DNA from 3 places in the Endobacterium panacihumi genome. Region 2 is predicted to be linked to each of the others. Evidence: predicted binding sites of a transcription regulator. Region 2 holds the regulator's gene; each other region holds the start of a gene.
What was found. The regulator LexA, encoded in region 2, represses DNA repair genes until DNA is damaged. The targets are predictions, from matches to a motif close to TGTTCNNNNTGTGTTCNG.

Region 1 (5,263 bases), on a different contig from region 2:
ACGAGTATCGCACTAGACGTTGTAAGTGACTCTTGGATTTTCGATGTCAACGAGTCTCCCAGTTTCAATTCCCAACGATCGACCCACACATGATGCTTTGCGACCACGAGCATCTTCGCTAGGTTGTCAACGAACGCCTTGTCCTGATGGCTGTGGCTGATGAATATAGGCATTGGTTCTTACTCCCCAGCCGATCGATTAATGACTACAATTGGAGGCCACTCTCAGAGTAGAGAGGCTATTTTCTCAAAATTGAACCCGTTGGGCTCGGCATCGAGGTAAGCGCGAATTGCGCTGTCGTCGCCCACGCGCTTTAACATAGCATGATGTTCTTTTTCTTTACGTTCTAGCAAGGTACGCATCCCTGATAGGCAAAGCTCTTCGTTCTTCTTTAGTCCAACCTCAGGGATTTCGCGAAAATATCCGTATTCATGACCAGCCTTAAAGACACGGTCCAAGATGATGAGTTGGCCTGCCACTCCTATTCTCGGGTCGGTAACAGCCAAGCTAACATCGGTGCGCTTACCGTTAAATTCGAGCCAGGCATGTGAGATAAAGATGTCATCCGTCCCGTCGTTGACGTAGGCAATCACCGGAGAAGAATCAATTCCGTGCTTTTCTTTTAGGTGGAGGTAGAGAAAAAAAACAGAATGGTAGCACATTCCCGTTGCGTTACGCGACTTGATGACGTTGTTGTGCAATTTATAGGCCGCATCAAACAAGACCATTTCATCTCCGGAAAGGCCACTTTTCCAAACATCCAGCAACTTCGCTTTTTGCTTTGCTTGTCCCAACGGGGCCTCCTGTGAATCAACTTTATGTTTAATTGCTACATAGTGACGGAGGCTCCTACAAGGGACTGCTACAACGAGATGGGTTGTGTGCACTTTCATTGATCGATCTGCCCGCTGCGCTCCGAGTGATGTGCGCTCCGCTTACCGGGCAGCTCTGAGTTCAACCAGGTCGACCATATGAGGAAGAGCGGTCCATGACCGCCATGCTCGGATCAACCGGCGACAGGCCGGATCCGAGAAAGACGATGAAGAACATCGGAGGTTTCCGCATAGCGCCGGCACGCCGACAGCCAGGGCCGGGAAACCGGGAATTCTCGACACGCTTTTTGCCGGAATAAGGGACGCCGCAGGAGGCTCAGTATAGCGACCCGAAGGGGGAGCCGGGACCGACTTCCCCCGGCAAAAACGTTCCGCTTGTTAAAATAAGCCTTTAGGCCATACTCCCGCTATGCGCGGCAGATTACCTTCAGACGTCCACCTTCGCCCTGATGATCTCGCTCTGCTCGAACGGGTGTTCGCGCAGGTCGTGCCAGAGCACGACACCCATCCCGACGAGCTTTCAATGCTGCTCATTCGATTATTTCAGGAAGGAATGCGCGACGAGGAGAAGTTGTTGGCAGCTGCAAATCGTTGGTTTCGCTGAAAGCGTTACAGGTCTGCCTCGGCTGAAGGTTGCCAGGCACTGGCGTCCAATGCCTTCACGCGATTTACGAAAACTCTGTGAAATTCATTCAGTCGAGCCGTCAACCATTCGTGTTGACGCGGCCAATCGCTCCGGTCCTCCGGATCAGTGTCTGTCAACGCCGTTGATATGCGCGTGTCACGGCCATCGGGCAAATCTTCCCAAAGAAGGGCATAGCCTAACTCGGCTTCGATTTCGGCTTTTTGCGCATGAAGTAGGTGGAAATACGCCTTAGCATTAGTGTGAGATATATATATTTCCGCCCTAATCTGTCGTTTGTTTCGCGCGGTTGCTGCGGTGACTTGGATTCCGCTTCGGCCAATCGAATACCCCATCCAGGACTGAGGCTGCGGTTTCCGTTCTCTTGCGAGCGGACCACCCTTTGCCATCAAAGCAGTGCCAAATGCGCCCCAATAGGCCAGCTGGATCGCTTTGGTGCCGGAAAGCTCAGATTCATCAATCGCTCGCGCCGCCTGCGTGACCAGCTTGTTCCAGTTGTTGGGCTTGGAAACGATGTTGAAACGGGGAGCGGGCGGGGATGGTCCAATCCTCCAAAGCTCAACCTCTACACCAAAAAAGCGGAATGTCTCGTCAGTGATCCGATTGAGCCAATCAAGCGTGGACCGGTGTTCTTCGGTGAAACGGGCTGCGATCCAAACGATGGTAACTGCCTCCAGACCGGAAGCATAGGTTAAAAGCTGCCCCAGGTGCGAATGGTCGGTTCGTTCGAGCTGATTTTCGATCAGAACCCATGTGTTGGTACCAATGTCTTTGCACAGGATATCGGCACGAAACGGGCCGACAGCTCTTTCCTGTGCTTCTAGTTCAAGCTCCAAACCTAGCGTTTCGCTAAGCGTCAAAAGGTTTTCCTCGCGAGCCAGCCAAGGGGTGAAGTGCGATGATTCACTTACCCAAATGTCTCGCAGTTCGATCTTTTCGAGCTTGCCTAGATTATACATCGTCCAGTTTCCCCCTATCGTAAATCCTTCAATAGCTTGGAAGAGCTTACTCGGAAAGCACGATGACAACCTTCCAGCGAACGTAGTTGATGAGGATCGCGTAATATTCGATCTTGATTTTCATCGCCGTTTATGTTCCCTATTTGTTCCTTTCGCTCGCGTATCGTGAAAGGATATCCGGAATGCTCGCCGCCCTGAAAATCGAGGCAGAAGTCTATGTGCCTCTCATGCTCCACGGGCTGTGTGCTGGATTTCCATCCCCTGCCGATGACTACATTGAGGAATCTATCGACCTCACGCGGCTGCTGATCCGCAATCCGCCTGCGACCTTCCTGTGGAAGGTCGACGGCAATTCAATGCGAGATGCCGGCATATTCGATGGCGACCTGATCGTGGTCGATCGCAGCGTCAGGCCCGTCGACGGCGATATTGTCGTTGCCACAGTTCACGGCGAACGATCGTTGAAGCGGCTGCGCATGAATGGCGGCCGGCCGCGGCTGATGTTCGAGAATTCGGACATGCCGCTGTTCGACTTGCCCGAGATCGCGGAAGTCGAGATTTGGGGCGTAGCTCTTTGTAATGTCCACTGGCTGCGTCCGAGGAAGCGGACATGACCTCGTTCGCGCTCATCGACGGCAATTCATTTTATTGCTCGTGCGAGCGGGTGTTTGACCCGAAAATCGCCAAGCGACCGGTGATCGTCCTGTCCAACAACGACGGCTGCGCCGTTGCCAGGACACCGGAAGCCAAGGCGCTCGGCATCGGAATGGGCGAGCCCTATTTCAAGATCCGCGATCTCTGTCGCGATAACGATGTGGCGGTCTATTCCAGCAATTACACCCTCTATGGCGATATGTCGGCTCGGCTGAACACGATCTATCGGCAATGGTCGCCGGATGTTGAGGTCTATTCGATCGATGAGAGCTTTCTCGATATGACCGACATCCGCCCCGCCGAACGCGCCACCTTCGGCCGCGATCTGCGATCCCAGGTCCAGCAACGGACCGGGATTCCAACCTGTGTTGGCATCGGCCCGACAAAAACGCTCGCGAAGTTCGCCAACCATGTGGCCAAGAAGAATGCGGAGCTTGGCGGCGTCTGCGATCTGACCGACGGCAAGGTTCGTCAAAGCTGGCTCGACCGTATCGAGGTAGGCGAAGTATGGGGCGTAGGTGCTGCCTCCGAACGTAAGCTGTTCGGACTCGGCATCGAGACGGCCGGCGACCTGGCCCGCGTTGATGCGCGGCTTGCCCGTAATCTCCTAAGCGTGGTGGGCGAACGCACGGTATTGGAGCTGCAGGGCATATCATGCCTGCCGCTTGAGGACGTGCCGCCACAGCGGAAAGGTTGCGCTGTGACCCGTTCCTTTGGAACGCCGGTCACGGATCTTGCTGGAATGCTCGAGGCGGTTTCCGCCTACGGCATGAGGGCAGGGGAAAAGCTGCGCCGGCACGGCCTTGAAGCTACCCACATGGCCGTGTTCATGCACACGTCGCGCTTCAACCAGAAAGACAAGCCGCACTCGGCGCAAACGACGGTGCATTTCCCTGAAGCATCGAACGATACGTTCGATCTGATCCGCGCCGCCCAAAGCGGTGCGCGCAAGATCTTCAGGGACGGCCATCGCTACGCAAAGGCCGGCATCATCATGAACGATCTTGTCCCGGCAAGATCGCAGCCGCGGCCTTTGTTCGACGCGCGCGACCGCGACCAGTCAGACAGGCTTATGGCGGCGCTGGATGCGGTGAACGGGAAGTTCGGCCGCGGCTCGCTGATCCCGGCTTCGGCCGGCATCAAGAGAGACTGGCAAACGAAGTTCGATCGCCGCTCGCCGCGCTACACCACGAACATCAAGGAGCTGCCCATAGCTACGGCACGATGAGACGATGACCAGGAACGTGAACCCCGAAATTCTTGCTGACCTTCAAGAGCGGATCGACCAAATTGCAGGCGGTTCCGCGAAAAAACGGCAGACACTGCCTTTCGACGTGGATGAGATCGATGGTCGTCTACCAGGCGGCGGGCTTGCCTACGGCTGCACCCATGAAATTGCAGGGGGTGGAGCGGACGCCGTAACCGGCGCGGTTTCGTCCCTGTTCGCGGCGGGTATCGCCGCCAGGACGAAAGGGCCGGTCATTTGGTGTCTGCATCGGCACGACATTTTCGCGCCAGCGCTTCAACAGGTCGGGCTTGATATGGGCCGCGTGATCTTTGTCGAGACCGACAAAGAAGAGACTGTTTTGGAGAACGCCGAAGAGGCCCTTCGCTATGGCGGCATTGGCGCCGTCATTGCCGAAACAGTGCGCCTGCCAATGGTCGCATCGCGCCGCCTTCAGCTCGCAGCTGAACAGACCGGCACGCTCGGCTTGATCATTCGGCGCTGGCGCCGGCAGACAGAAGCGACGGATTACGGCCAACCCACGGCCTCCGTCACGCGCTGGCGCGTGTCGTCAATGCCATCCGAACCGCTTCCGGTTCCAGGGCTTGGTCGGCCGCGCTGGCTGATTGAGCTGATGCGCTCGCGGGCGGGCGAGGCGTTCGATGTCGAAGTAGGGGCTTGCGATGAGGCGGGCAGGATGGCGAGCATTCAGCGACACAACCACGACTGGCCGGAATGGAGAATGGCGCAATGACACGTCCCCGGCTGAAAGACTATCGAGCGGACAAGATCGACATGGTTTGCCGTCGTTGCGATCGACACGGCGTCTATGATCGAAAGGCATTGGTGAAAAAGTTCGGAGCGTCGATCGAGTTTGTCGAGATCCGCCGTCGCCTTGCGATCGGCTGCGATCGACGCGGCACGGATAAGTGCGAAGCAAGATTTCCGT
Region 2 (5,263 bases):
CTGTTGTTGCGTCTTCTGGTTTGCGTTTCTTCCGCCGAACGCGATCTTTCGGCGTCGCGCCACATCATTCTTACACGATCGCATCAAAAGCTCGGGCGGCTGGCGTCCGCGTGAAAGTGGCGTTGCCGGCAATGCTCGCCGAGGAGCGGGCATATGGGCATGCCTTTCTGGCTATTCCGGTTCTTGTCGGCCTTGGCGCGGCCATCTGGTTCGCACTCCCGACGGAGCCCGCACCATGGTCATTGGTAGTGGCGTTTGTGGTTTGCGCCATCCTCAGCCTGTTTTTGCGCGCTCATGAAGGGTGGATGCGCCATGTGATGCTGGCCGTGCTCTTCTTTCTGGCCGGGATGTTGCTGGCGGCTTGCGAAAACTGGCGTATGGCGACGGTCATGCTTGATCAGCCGGTGACGACCGTGGTGACGGGCGTTGTCGAGATGCGTGAGCCGAGCGGCGAGGGGCGATGGCGTTATGTATTGGCGCTGGAAAAGACGGAATCGCCGAAACTGCGGCGGCAGCCTGAACGCATCACCGTGATTTCGCGCAGCAACAAGACGGTCTTCGAGATCGGTGACCGGATCAGCGGGCGGGCACGGATATCGCCGCCGTCAGGGCCGGTTCTGCCGGGGTCGGTCGATTTTGCCTTCAATTCGTATTTCGACGGCATTGGCGCCATCGGCTTTTTCTACGGCGCGCCTGTGGCCGCTGATGGTTCTGTCACGGCCAGTTGGGGGCGGGCCATGGAGCGGATGTTTTTCACCTGGCGCAGCGCGATTGCCTCTCGCATCCGTGACACGGTGCCCGGCGATGCCGGGGCTTTTGCCGCCGCCATCGTGACCGACGAACGGCGTGCCATTTCCACGGAGACCACCGAGGCGCTGCGTGTCTCTGGGCTGGCTCATATCGTTGCGATTTCCGGGCTGAACATGGCGCTGGCGGCCGGTATCTTTTTTGTCGGCATGCGCAGCCTGTTTGCTCTTATGCCCGGTTTTGCGCAGGCGTTTCCCGTCAAGAAGCTGGCGGCGGGTGCAGCACTTCTGATGGCGACCGGTTATTACCTGATCTCCGGCTTCGGCGTGTCCGCCGAGCGCGCCTATATCATGATGGCGATCATGCTGGCCGCCGTGTTTTTCGACCGTCCGTCGATCAGCCTGCGCAATGTGGCGCTGGCGGCGCTGGTCGTTCTTGTCGTCTCTCCCTCGGAAATTCTGGGGCCGAGTTTCCAGATGTCCTTTGCCGCCACGGTGGCGCTGGTGGCGGGCTATTCGGCATGGAGCAGGCGCAGGGAGGCGAATAGCGACGATCCGCCATGGCGCCCGGCAGCGCTCAAACCGGTTTTTGCCCTGGGGCATCTGGTCGGTGGCGTCTTCGTCACGTCGCTGATCGGTGGCCTGTCGACGGCCATCTTTTCCATCGACCATTTTCACCGTCTTTCCACCTACGGGCTGGCCGCCAATCTGGCTGCCATGCCGCTCGTTTCGTTCATCGTCATGCCGTTCGGCCTGATTGCAATGCTGGTGATGCCATTTGGGCTGGATGGGCCGTTCTTGAACGTGATGGGCATGGGGCTGGAGGGCGTCATCATCGTCGCCAAAACCGTTGCCGGCTGGGGTGGCGATGTCGGCATCGGCCGCCAACCGACTTGGTTTCTTCCCATCGCAACGGCTGGCTTCCTTATCCTGACCTTGCTGCGCACGCGGCTTTATCTGCTGGGGCTGCCGTTTCTGGCTCTGGCCATTTTTCTCTCATGGCGGGCAGGGCACGATCCGCCGCCGGATTTTCTCGTTTCGGAAGATGGCAGCCTTGCTGCGTTTCTGGCGGATGGTCAGGTCGCCACCAATCGCGTCCGTCCGCCCGGTTTCATCTACTCGCAGTGGCGTCATGCCCTGTCATTGCCCCAGCCAGAGGGGCCGACTTTGCTGGATATTCCGGCACCGGACACGGAGGTGAAGCCTCCCCAGTCCAGTCATGCTTTGACGGCGGCAAACACGAGTGTAGACCTGCCCGGTTCGGACGCTGTGTCCCTGGCTTCTCCCACTATGCAGGAGAAAGGCGCTGCGAAGAAAAATGCGGCAAGTCCAGAAGCGCCAGTTGCTGCCGTAGCAAGGGCAGGCCGAGAGCCGCTCAAACCAGAACAAATCGCCCGAGCCCGGCAGGGCATGCGAAAAGCACTGCAGGAAACCCCTTCGGCAACATTCGCCTGCGCGGCCCGATCATGGTGTGTCGCAAGACCACGCGATGGCCCGACGATCGCGGTTGTGGAAGATGCGCGTTACGCCGGCCCCGCCTGTGATATGGCTCAGGTGGTGATCGCTGCGCGCGCCCGTTTCGATCGCTGCCGATCAGGCGCCCTGATGATCAATGGCGAAGCACTGCGCCGCATGGGGGCTTTGGAAATCCGCTTTAACGGAAAATCCGATCCTCAGGAATGGTCAGTCGTTGTCGCCATGGATGGCTCTGATCGCTCCTGGGAGCGCCACCGCCAGTATGACTGGCGGCGAGGTGTTTTCGATCCGGCATTGCCGGAACCGCTGCAATTCCTGAGCAGCAGATCGCAGATCAGTGGTAACGGCGAATGAGGCCGACCAGCTTGCCCTGAACTTTTACACGTTCCTGCGGGAAGATGCGGGTCTCATAAGCCGGGTTGGCGGCTTCCAGCGCGATCGATGCGCCCTTGCGGCGAAAACGCTTCAGTGTCGCTTCCTCGTCATCCACCAGCGCGACGATGATATCACCCGGCGTGGCGGTGTTGCCGTTGCGGATGATGACCGTGTCGCCATCCAGAATGCCGGCCTCGATCATCGAATCGCCGCGCACTTCCAGCGCATAATGTTCGCCATTGCCGAGCATTTCCGGCGGCACGGCGATTTCATGCGTGGTGTTCTGGATTGCGGAGATCGGCACACCGGCAGCAATCCGGCCCATGACGGGCACGGTGGTGGCCGGAATGCTGTCATTGGCGACCGGTGGCGGGGTGACCGTCTTGACCGGCTGGGTCTTGCCGAGACTGCCTTCGATGACGCTCGGTGAAAACGGTTTGCGCGGCGTCAGGCTGGCATTATAGGCGTCCGGCAGCTTGATGACTTCCAGGGCACGTGCCCGGTTCGGCAGGCGGCGGATGAAGCCGCGTTCCTCAAGTGCCGTGATCAGGCGGTGGATGCCCGATTTGGAAGCCAGGTCCAGCGCATCCTTCATTTCGTCGAACGATGGCGGCACACCGGACTCCTTCATGCGTTCGTGAATGAACAGAAGCAGTTCCTGCTGTTTGCGCGTGAGCATGGCGGGTCCTTGAAGGTGAAACAAATCCAGAACGGACACTATATGTTCCATGTGTGTTCCGCAACTACGAAAATTGGTAGTGCTTGGAACGAAGGCGGCGCATGGTGTGCTTGATCACGGGCTGGGAAAAGTCGATCACTGTTATTCAAGCCTGTTTTGAAGAAGGGCGGCCATGTTCACCATCGACCATCTCGTTTTGCCCACCGCGTCTCTCGATATTGCTCGTCGGCGATTAAGCCGGCTCGGTTTCACGGTTGCGGCCGACGCCACACATCCGTTCGGTACGGGAAATGCCTGTGTTTTCATGAGGGATGGCACCTATCTGGAGCCGTTGGCCGTTGTGGATTCGGAACTCTACGAGAACTCGATTGCAGCCGGTAATGCATTCGTGGCGCAGGATCAGGCGGCGCGCACAGTGATGGGCGAGGAGGGCTTTTCTGCCGTCGCCCTGGCAACGGACAATGCGCGTGCCGACCGTGAGCGGTTTACCCAAGCCGGGATTTCCGGCGGTGATATGCTGGAATTCTCACGGCTAGCGAAGTTGCCGGACGGTTCGGAAAAACTTGCCCGTTTTCATCTGGCTTTTGCGGGGCGCGGGGAAAGTGATTCTTTCGGCGTGTTCACATGTCAGCGGCTTGATCCCTTGCCGGCCGATCGCGCGACACTGGAGCGCCACGAAAACGGTGTTTTCGGTTTGGCGGAGGTCGTGCTGGTGGCGGAAAATGCATTGGCTTCTCACGTCGGGCGTCTGCAGATCGCGATCGATACCGGTTCGGAGCTTGCCGGCGAGCATCATCGCTTTTCCGCGAGAAACGCTGCCGTGCAGGTGCTGTCTGCCGAAACCTTTCGGGCTGAATTTGCGGTCGAGGCTGGTTTCAAGTCATCGCAAACGCTTGGCCTCACCGGCGCCGCCATCGTCTTCCGTGTTCCCGATCTCACCGTGACACGGGCAAAGCTTGCTGCTAATGACGTCGCATTCATGGAAAAGGGCAGCCGTATCATGGTTGCCCCGGCGCCCGGACAGGGTGCCGTATTTGCTTTCGAGGAGTGATCATGGCTGTCAGCGCCAAGGCCGAAGTAACCGTCGGCGAGGGGGCCAAGCAGGTCCTTTTTTCCAACAGCAAGAAACTCTCTCTGATCGCCGGCCCCTGCCAGATGGAAAGCCGCGACCATGCCTTCATGATCGCCGGCACGCTGTCGGAGCTCTGCGAGAAGCTTGGCATCGGTCTCGTCTACAAATCCTCCTTCGACAAGGCGAACCGCACGTCGATTGCCGGCAAGCGCGGCATCGGGCTCGAAACAGCAATGGAAATCTTTGCCGATCTCAAGAAGGAATTCGGCTTTCCGGTCCTGACCGACATTCATACCGAAGAGCAGTGCGCCATCGTTGCTGAAACGGTGGATATCCTGCAGATCCCGGCATTTTTGTCGCGCCAGACCGATCTTCTGGTGGCCGCTGCAAAAACCGGCCGTGCCATCAACGTCAAGAAGGGCCAGTTTCTGGCGCCCTGGGACATGAAGAATGTCCAGGCAAAGTTTACCGAAAGCGGAAACGGCAATGTGCTGCTGTGCGAGCGCGGTGCTTCCTTCGGCTACAACACGCTGGTCTCGGACATGCGCTCATTGCCGATCATGGCATCGCTCGGTTCGCCGGTCATTTTTGACGCCACCCATTCCGTGCAGCAGCCGGGCGGGCAGGGCGGTTCGAGCGGCGGTCAGCGCGAGTTCGTAGAAACGCTTGCGCGTGCAGCCGTGGCTGTCGGTGTGGCAGGTGTCTTTATCGAAACGCATGAGGATCCGGACAATGCGCCGTCGGATGGCCCCAACATGGTGCATCTGAAGGACATGCCGAAACTGCTGGAAAAACTGCTGGCTTTTGACGCCATCGCCAAGGCTGCGTGAAAAGGCCCATGTGACAAATTGCACTTTTGATCACCGTCAAGGAATCAAAAGTGCCTGCACTGTAATTGCCGTGTCATTGATTGTG
Region 3 (5,263 bases), 620 kb from region 2:
GTGCGGCTGGACAAGCTGGCGCGCGAAAAGGGTGTGAAGGCCAACATTCTGGCCAAGCTGGAATTTTTCAACCCGATCGCTTCGGTGAAGGACCGTATCGGGGTTGCCATGCTGGAAGCGGCGGAAGCGGCCGGCCGCATTGCGCCGGGCAAGACCACGCTGATCGAGCCGACGTCCGGCAATACCGGTATCGCACTTGCCTTTGCCGCCGCCGCCAAGGGTTACAAGCTGATCCTGACCATGCCGGAAACGATGTCGATCGAGCGCCGCAAGATGCTGGCGCTTCTCGGCGCCGAACTGGTGCTGACGGAAGGCGCCAAGGGCATGAAGGGTGCGATCGCCAAGGCCGAGGAACTGGCTGCTTCGACCCCGGATTCCATCATTCCGCAGCAGTTCGAAAACCCGGCCAACCCGGAAATCCACCGCAAGACGACCGCCGAAGAGATCTGGAACGACACCGATGGCAAGGTCGATATTTTTGTTGCCGGCATCGGCACCGGTGGCACGATCACCGGCGTCGGCCAAGTGCTGAAGGCCCGCAATCCGAACGTCAAGGTGATTGCTGTCGAGCCAAAGGAATCGCCGGTTCTTTCCGGTGGCGAACCCGGTCCGCACAAGATCCAGGGTATCGGCGCCGGTTTTGCGCCAAAGATTCTCGACACGGAGATCTATGACGAGATCGTCACCGTCGCCAGTGCCGACGCGCTGGAGGCCGCCCGCCATGTGGCGCGGCTGGAAGGCGTCCCAGTCGGCATCTCTTCCGGTGCGGCGCTGAAGGCGGCGATCGAAATCGGCAGCCGTCCTGAAAATGCGGGCAAGAATATCGTTGTGATCATTCCGTCTTTTGCGGAGCGTTATCTTTCGACGGCACTGTTCGAAGGACTGGGCGGTTAACACCCCAGAACGAATGCCGGGCTGTGCGAACGGCCCGGCTGTTGCGCACCATCACGCGGACGCCATCGCCATTCTTTCCCCGGCCATTCGGTAGGAAATTGCCTCGGCCAGATGGATACGCCCCACCGTTTCCTTGTCATCCAGATCGGCCAGTGTTCGGGCCACTTTCAGGACACGGTGATAACCACGCGCTGAAAATTTGAGTTTTTCGGCAGCATCGCGCAGCAATTGCAGGCCGGCCTGATCCGGCGCTGCGAATGTTTCAATCATCGAGGTCGAGCACCGGGCATTGGTGGTGATGCTCCCCTGCCCCGCAGCCTCGAACCGCTCCTGCTGCCGCGCACGGGCGCGGGCAACACGGCGGGCGACATCGGCGCTGCTTTCGGCGGCCACCGGGCGGATGAGATCCACGGCTGAAACCGCCGGCACATCAATGCGGATATCGATACGGTCCATCAGCGGGCCGGAAATGCGGGCCTGATAATCGGCAGCACAACGTGGGCCGCGGGCGCAGGTGTGGCCCGGTTCCCCCGCCATGCCGCAACGGCACGGGTTCATGGCGGCGACCAGCTGGATGCCTGCCGGATAGGAGACGCGATGATTGGCGCGGGCGATCACGCATTCGGCCGTTTCCAACGGTTGGCGAAGCGCATCAAGAACCTGCGGCGAAAACTCGGGAAACTCGTCGAGAAACAAAACGCCGTGATGGGCAAGCGACGCCTCTCCCGGCTTGGCCCGCAACCCGCCGCCGACCAAGGCTGCCATCGTGGCCGAGTGGTGTGGCGCTCGATAAGGGCGGCGATCCGACAGCTTGCCGCCCGACAACTGGCCGGCAATGGAATGGATCATCGACACTTCCAACAATTCAGGCGCAGACAGCGGCGGCAGGATGGAGGGAAGGCGCGCGGCGAGCATGGATTTGCCGGAGCCCGGCGGGCCGATCATCAGCAGATTATGGCCACCGGCAGCTGCCACTTCCAGCGCCCGTTTGGCGCTTTCCTGGCCCTTGATATCGGCAAGATCCGGCAGGTCGGTGGCAGGCGCACGAATGGCCGGTTGCGGGCGGGACAGAACCTGCGTGCCTCTAAAATGATTGGCGAGTGCGATCAGGCTGCGCGGTGCGAGAATATCGATCTCATTGCCGGCCCAGGCGGCTTCGGCACCGCTGTCCGCCGGGCAGATCAGCCCCTTGCCGAGCGCATTGGCGCCAATCGCGGCCGGCAATGCGCCGGCTACGGGCGCCAGCGTGCCATCAAGATTGAGTTCGCCAAGAACGACGTAGCCGGAAAGGGCATCCGCCGGGATGGCGCCGAGCACCGCCATCAGCCCAAGCGCAATCGGCAGGTCGAAATGCGAGCCTTCCTTGGGCAAATCGGCCGGCGCCAGATTGATGGTGATCTTCTTCGGCGGCAATGCCAGACCGGAAGCATGCAAAGCCGCCTGCACCCGCTCGCGACTTTCGGCCACCGCCTTATCCGGCAGACCGACGATATGCATATTGATCTTGCCCGGTCCGATCATGACCTGAACATCGACCGGAACGCCCTCTATGCCCTGAAACGCAACCGTACCGACACGCGCCACCATGACCATTGCCCCCAATACGCCAGTGCGAGGCCGCTACACGCCAGACACGACCCCGGATTGCAATCAAGCACAGAAGCTCACGCAAAACAAGAACAATCAGAGAACAATTTCCCGCATAACGTTTATTTCGATTGAAACAGGTTGTACTCGCAGAACAAAGGCGAAAAAGGACAGGAACGAACGGGAACGGCCCGCCCCTTTCGAAGCAGGCCGTTGATCAGTTTCAGTGATGGATCAGGCGCTACGCTTGGCTTCGATCGCGTCCCACAACAGGCTGGCGACATCGGCGCCGCCGAATTTTTTCACTTCGCGGATGCCGGTCGGCGAGGTGACGTTGATCTCCGTCATGTAGTCACCGATGACATCGATACCGACGAAGAGGAAACCGCGTTCGCGAAGCGCAGGCCCGATACGGGCGCAGATTTCACGCTCGCGCGCCGTCAGTTCGGTCGGTTCGGCGCGGCCGCCGACATGCATGTTGGAGCGGCTGTCGGTTTCGGCGGGTACGCGGTTGATGGCGCCCACCGGTTCGCCGTCGACCAGCAGGATGCGCTTGTCGCCCTTGCGAACCTCCTTGAGGTAGCCTTGAGCGATATAGGGTTCGCCGCGATAGAGCTGGCCGAACATTTCCAAAAGCGAGGTGAAATTGCGATCGTCGCGTGCCGAATGGAACACGCCAGCGCCACCATTGCCGTAAAGCGGCTTGAGGATGATGTCGCCTAATTCCTGCCGGAACGCGGCAATTTCCGTCGGGTCGCGCGAAATCAGCGTCGGCGGCATCAGGTCTGCGAATTCGGTGACAAAGATCTTTTCCGGCGAGTTGCGCACCCAGGCCGGATCATTGACGACCAGCGTCTTCGGATGGATGCGCTCCAAGAGATGCGTCGAGGTGATGTAGCCCATGTCGAAGGGCGGGTCCTGGCGCAGATGCACCACGTCGATGGTCGACAGGTCCACCCGCTCCTTTTCGCCAAGCGTATAGTGATCGCCCTTGACGTCGCGCAGTTGCATCGGCTCTACGGCGGCAAAAACCCTGCCGTCGCGCATGGTCAGCCGGTCAGGCGTGTAATGGAACAGCTGATAACCGCGGGTCTGGGCTTCCAGCGCCATGGCAAAGGTTGAATCTCCAGCAATGTTGATGCCGGAGACATGGTCCATCTGGAACGCGACTGTTTTGATCTTCGCCATAAGCCACCCTTTAAAAATGCCCGCCAGATGTAAGGCGGCACAGGCGGGATGGCAACTGCTTCGGGAGCCTTATTGTCCCAGGGTTTCAAGCCGCAAGCCCGGCCTTTTTCTTCGGCATGAGTTTTGCCCAGGCACGGAAAGCATAAGACAGCGGCATGGGCAGCGGCTTGCGCACGAAGGCAATCTTTTTCACGTAATTGTCGATATGCCAGGTCGCCCAGGTGCCGCCCCGGAAATAACCGACGTCGCCGGCACGCAGCGTGCGCTCGCTGCCATCTTCCGCGCGGATGTGGACCTCACCTTCGAGGATGACCACCGTTTCATCCCAGCCGAAAAACCAGCGGAACGTGCCGGCCGTGCAATCCCACACACCGGTCGAGGCAAATTTGTCGGCTGCCTGGGAATGGGCGCAGAAGCGCGCCTGTGGATCTCCTGATATCACCCAGCTCGGTTCGATCGGCAGCGATTTCATTTCCGCGCTGGCGGAACAGCCGCCAACGAAGGGCGAAAGCGGGCTGGCGAAAGGCGCCTGCCCCCTGTAGCGAATGCCGACGGCTGCAATAGCAAGCCCGAGATAATGCAAGGCCATGACAATCCCCTGATCCGTAATCGGGCGAACCCTACCGGAAAAGGGTAAGACGACGGTTGCGACGATCGCTAAAATTGCAACAACCGTCCAACTTCGCGCCAAATCAGCCGATGGGTGCCGGGCTTGGCACATCGGTTGCCGCAACGGCATGGTCAGCCGCGGTCAGCCGCTTGCCATCTCCGGCCGCAAAAAAATGCAGTTTTGCCGGATCGATGCCGACACGCATGCTGGCCGGTATTTCGCTTTCGCCCGACAACGCGATCGTCAGCGCCTGATCGCCGACGACGCCATGAACGAGACGCTGCGAACCGAGTTCCTCGACATATTCGACGGTAAAGGGCATGCCTTCGTCACCCGAGACCACACGCAAGTCTTCGGCACGTAGGCCGACGGTAACCGCCCCTGATGTGGGCGCAAAGCCATTCAGCGAAATCAGCGCCGGGCCGATGGCCAGCTTATCCCCCTGCAACTCGGCCTTCACGAGGTTCATGGCCGGCGAACCGATGAAGCTGGCAACGAAGGTGGAGGCTGGCGCATGATAGACTTCGAGAGGCGAGCCGACCTGTTCGATCTTGCCGCCGTTGAGAACCACCAGACGATCAGCCAGCGTCATCGCTTCCAGCTGGTCATGGGTGACGTAGATCGAGGTGGTGCCAAGGCGGCGCTGCAGGCGCTTGATCTCGCCGCGCATGGACACACGCAGCTTGGCATCGAGGTTGGAAAGCGGCTCGTCGAACAGGAAGACGGCCGGCTTGCGCACAATGGCGCGGCCCATGGCGACACGCTGACGCTGACCACCTGACAGGGCGCGCGGCTTGCGATCGAGATACTGGGTGATTTCCAGCATACGGGCGGCTTCTGCCACCCGGGCATCGATTTCGGCTTTTGGTGTCTTGCGGTTCTTCAGTCCGTATTCGAGGTTCTGGCGTACGGTCATATGCGGATAGAGGGCATAATTCTGGAACACCATGGCAATGTCGCGATCAGCCGGCTCAACCTGGTTGA

Region 1: the regulator LexA is predicted to act here: its motif matches at 2,569-2,586, upstream of ACRQ1B_RS28230 (LexA family protein).
Region 3: the regulator LexA is predicted to act here: its motif matches at 2,570-2,587, upstream of ACRQ1B_RS10660 (YifB family Mg chelatase-like AAA ATPase).

The regions. Positions count from the first base shown of each region.
Region 1 is NZ_JBOZRA010000012.1:13,993-19,255, forward strand. It holds gene ACRQ1B_RS28210 (toll/interleukin-1 receptor domain-containing protein) at 1-173, opposite strand, end outside; gene ACRQ1B_RS28215 (hypothetical protein) at 225-794, opposite strand; gene ACRQ1B_RS28220 (hypothetical protein) at 1,243-1,437, shown strand; gene ACRQ1B_RS28225 (DUF4268 domain-containing protein) at 1,443-2,435, opposite strand; gene ACRQ1B_RS28230 (LexA family protein) at 2,618-3,049, shown strand; gene ACRQ1B_RS28235 (Y-family DNA polymerase) at 3,046-4,317, shown strand; gene ACRQ1B_RS28240 (ImuA family protein) at 4,322-5,068, shown strand.
Region 2 is NZ_JBOZRA010000001.1:1,513,804-1,519,066, reverse strand. It holds gene ACRQ1B_RS07520 (ComEC/Rec2 family competence protein) at 111-2,576, shown strand; gene lexA (transcriptional repressor LexA) at 2,557-3,276, opposite strand; gene ACRQ1B_RS07510 (VOC family protein) at 3,449-4,327, shown strand; gene kdsA (3-deoxy-8-phosphooctulonate synthase) at 4,330-5,178, shown strand.
Region 3 is NZ_JBOZRA010000001.1:2,136,335-2,141,597, forward strand. It holds gene cysK (cysteine synthase A) at 1-894, shown strand, start outside; gene ACRQ1B_RS10660 (YifB family Mg chelatase-like AAA ATPase) at 946-2,481, opposite strand; gene gshB (glutathione synthase) at 2,716-3,669, opposite strand; gene ACRQ1B_RS10670 (cupin domain-containing protein) at 3,755-4,258, opposite strand; gene ugpC (sn-glycerol-3-phosphate ABC transporter ATP-binding protein UgpC) at 4,362-5,263, opposite strand, start outside.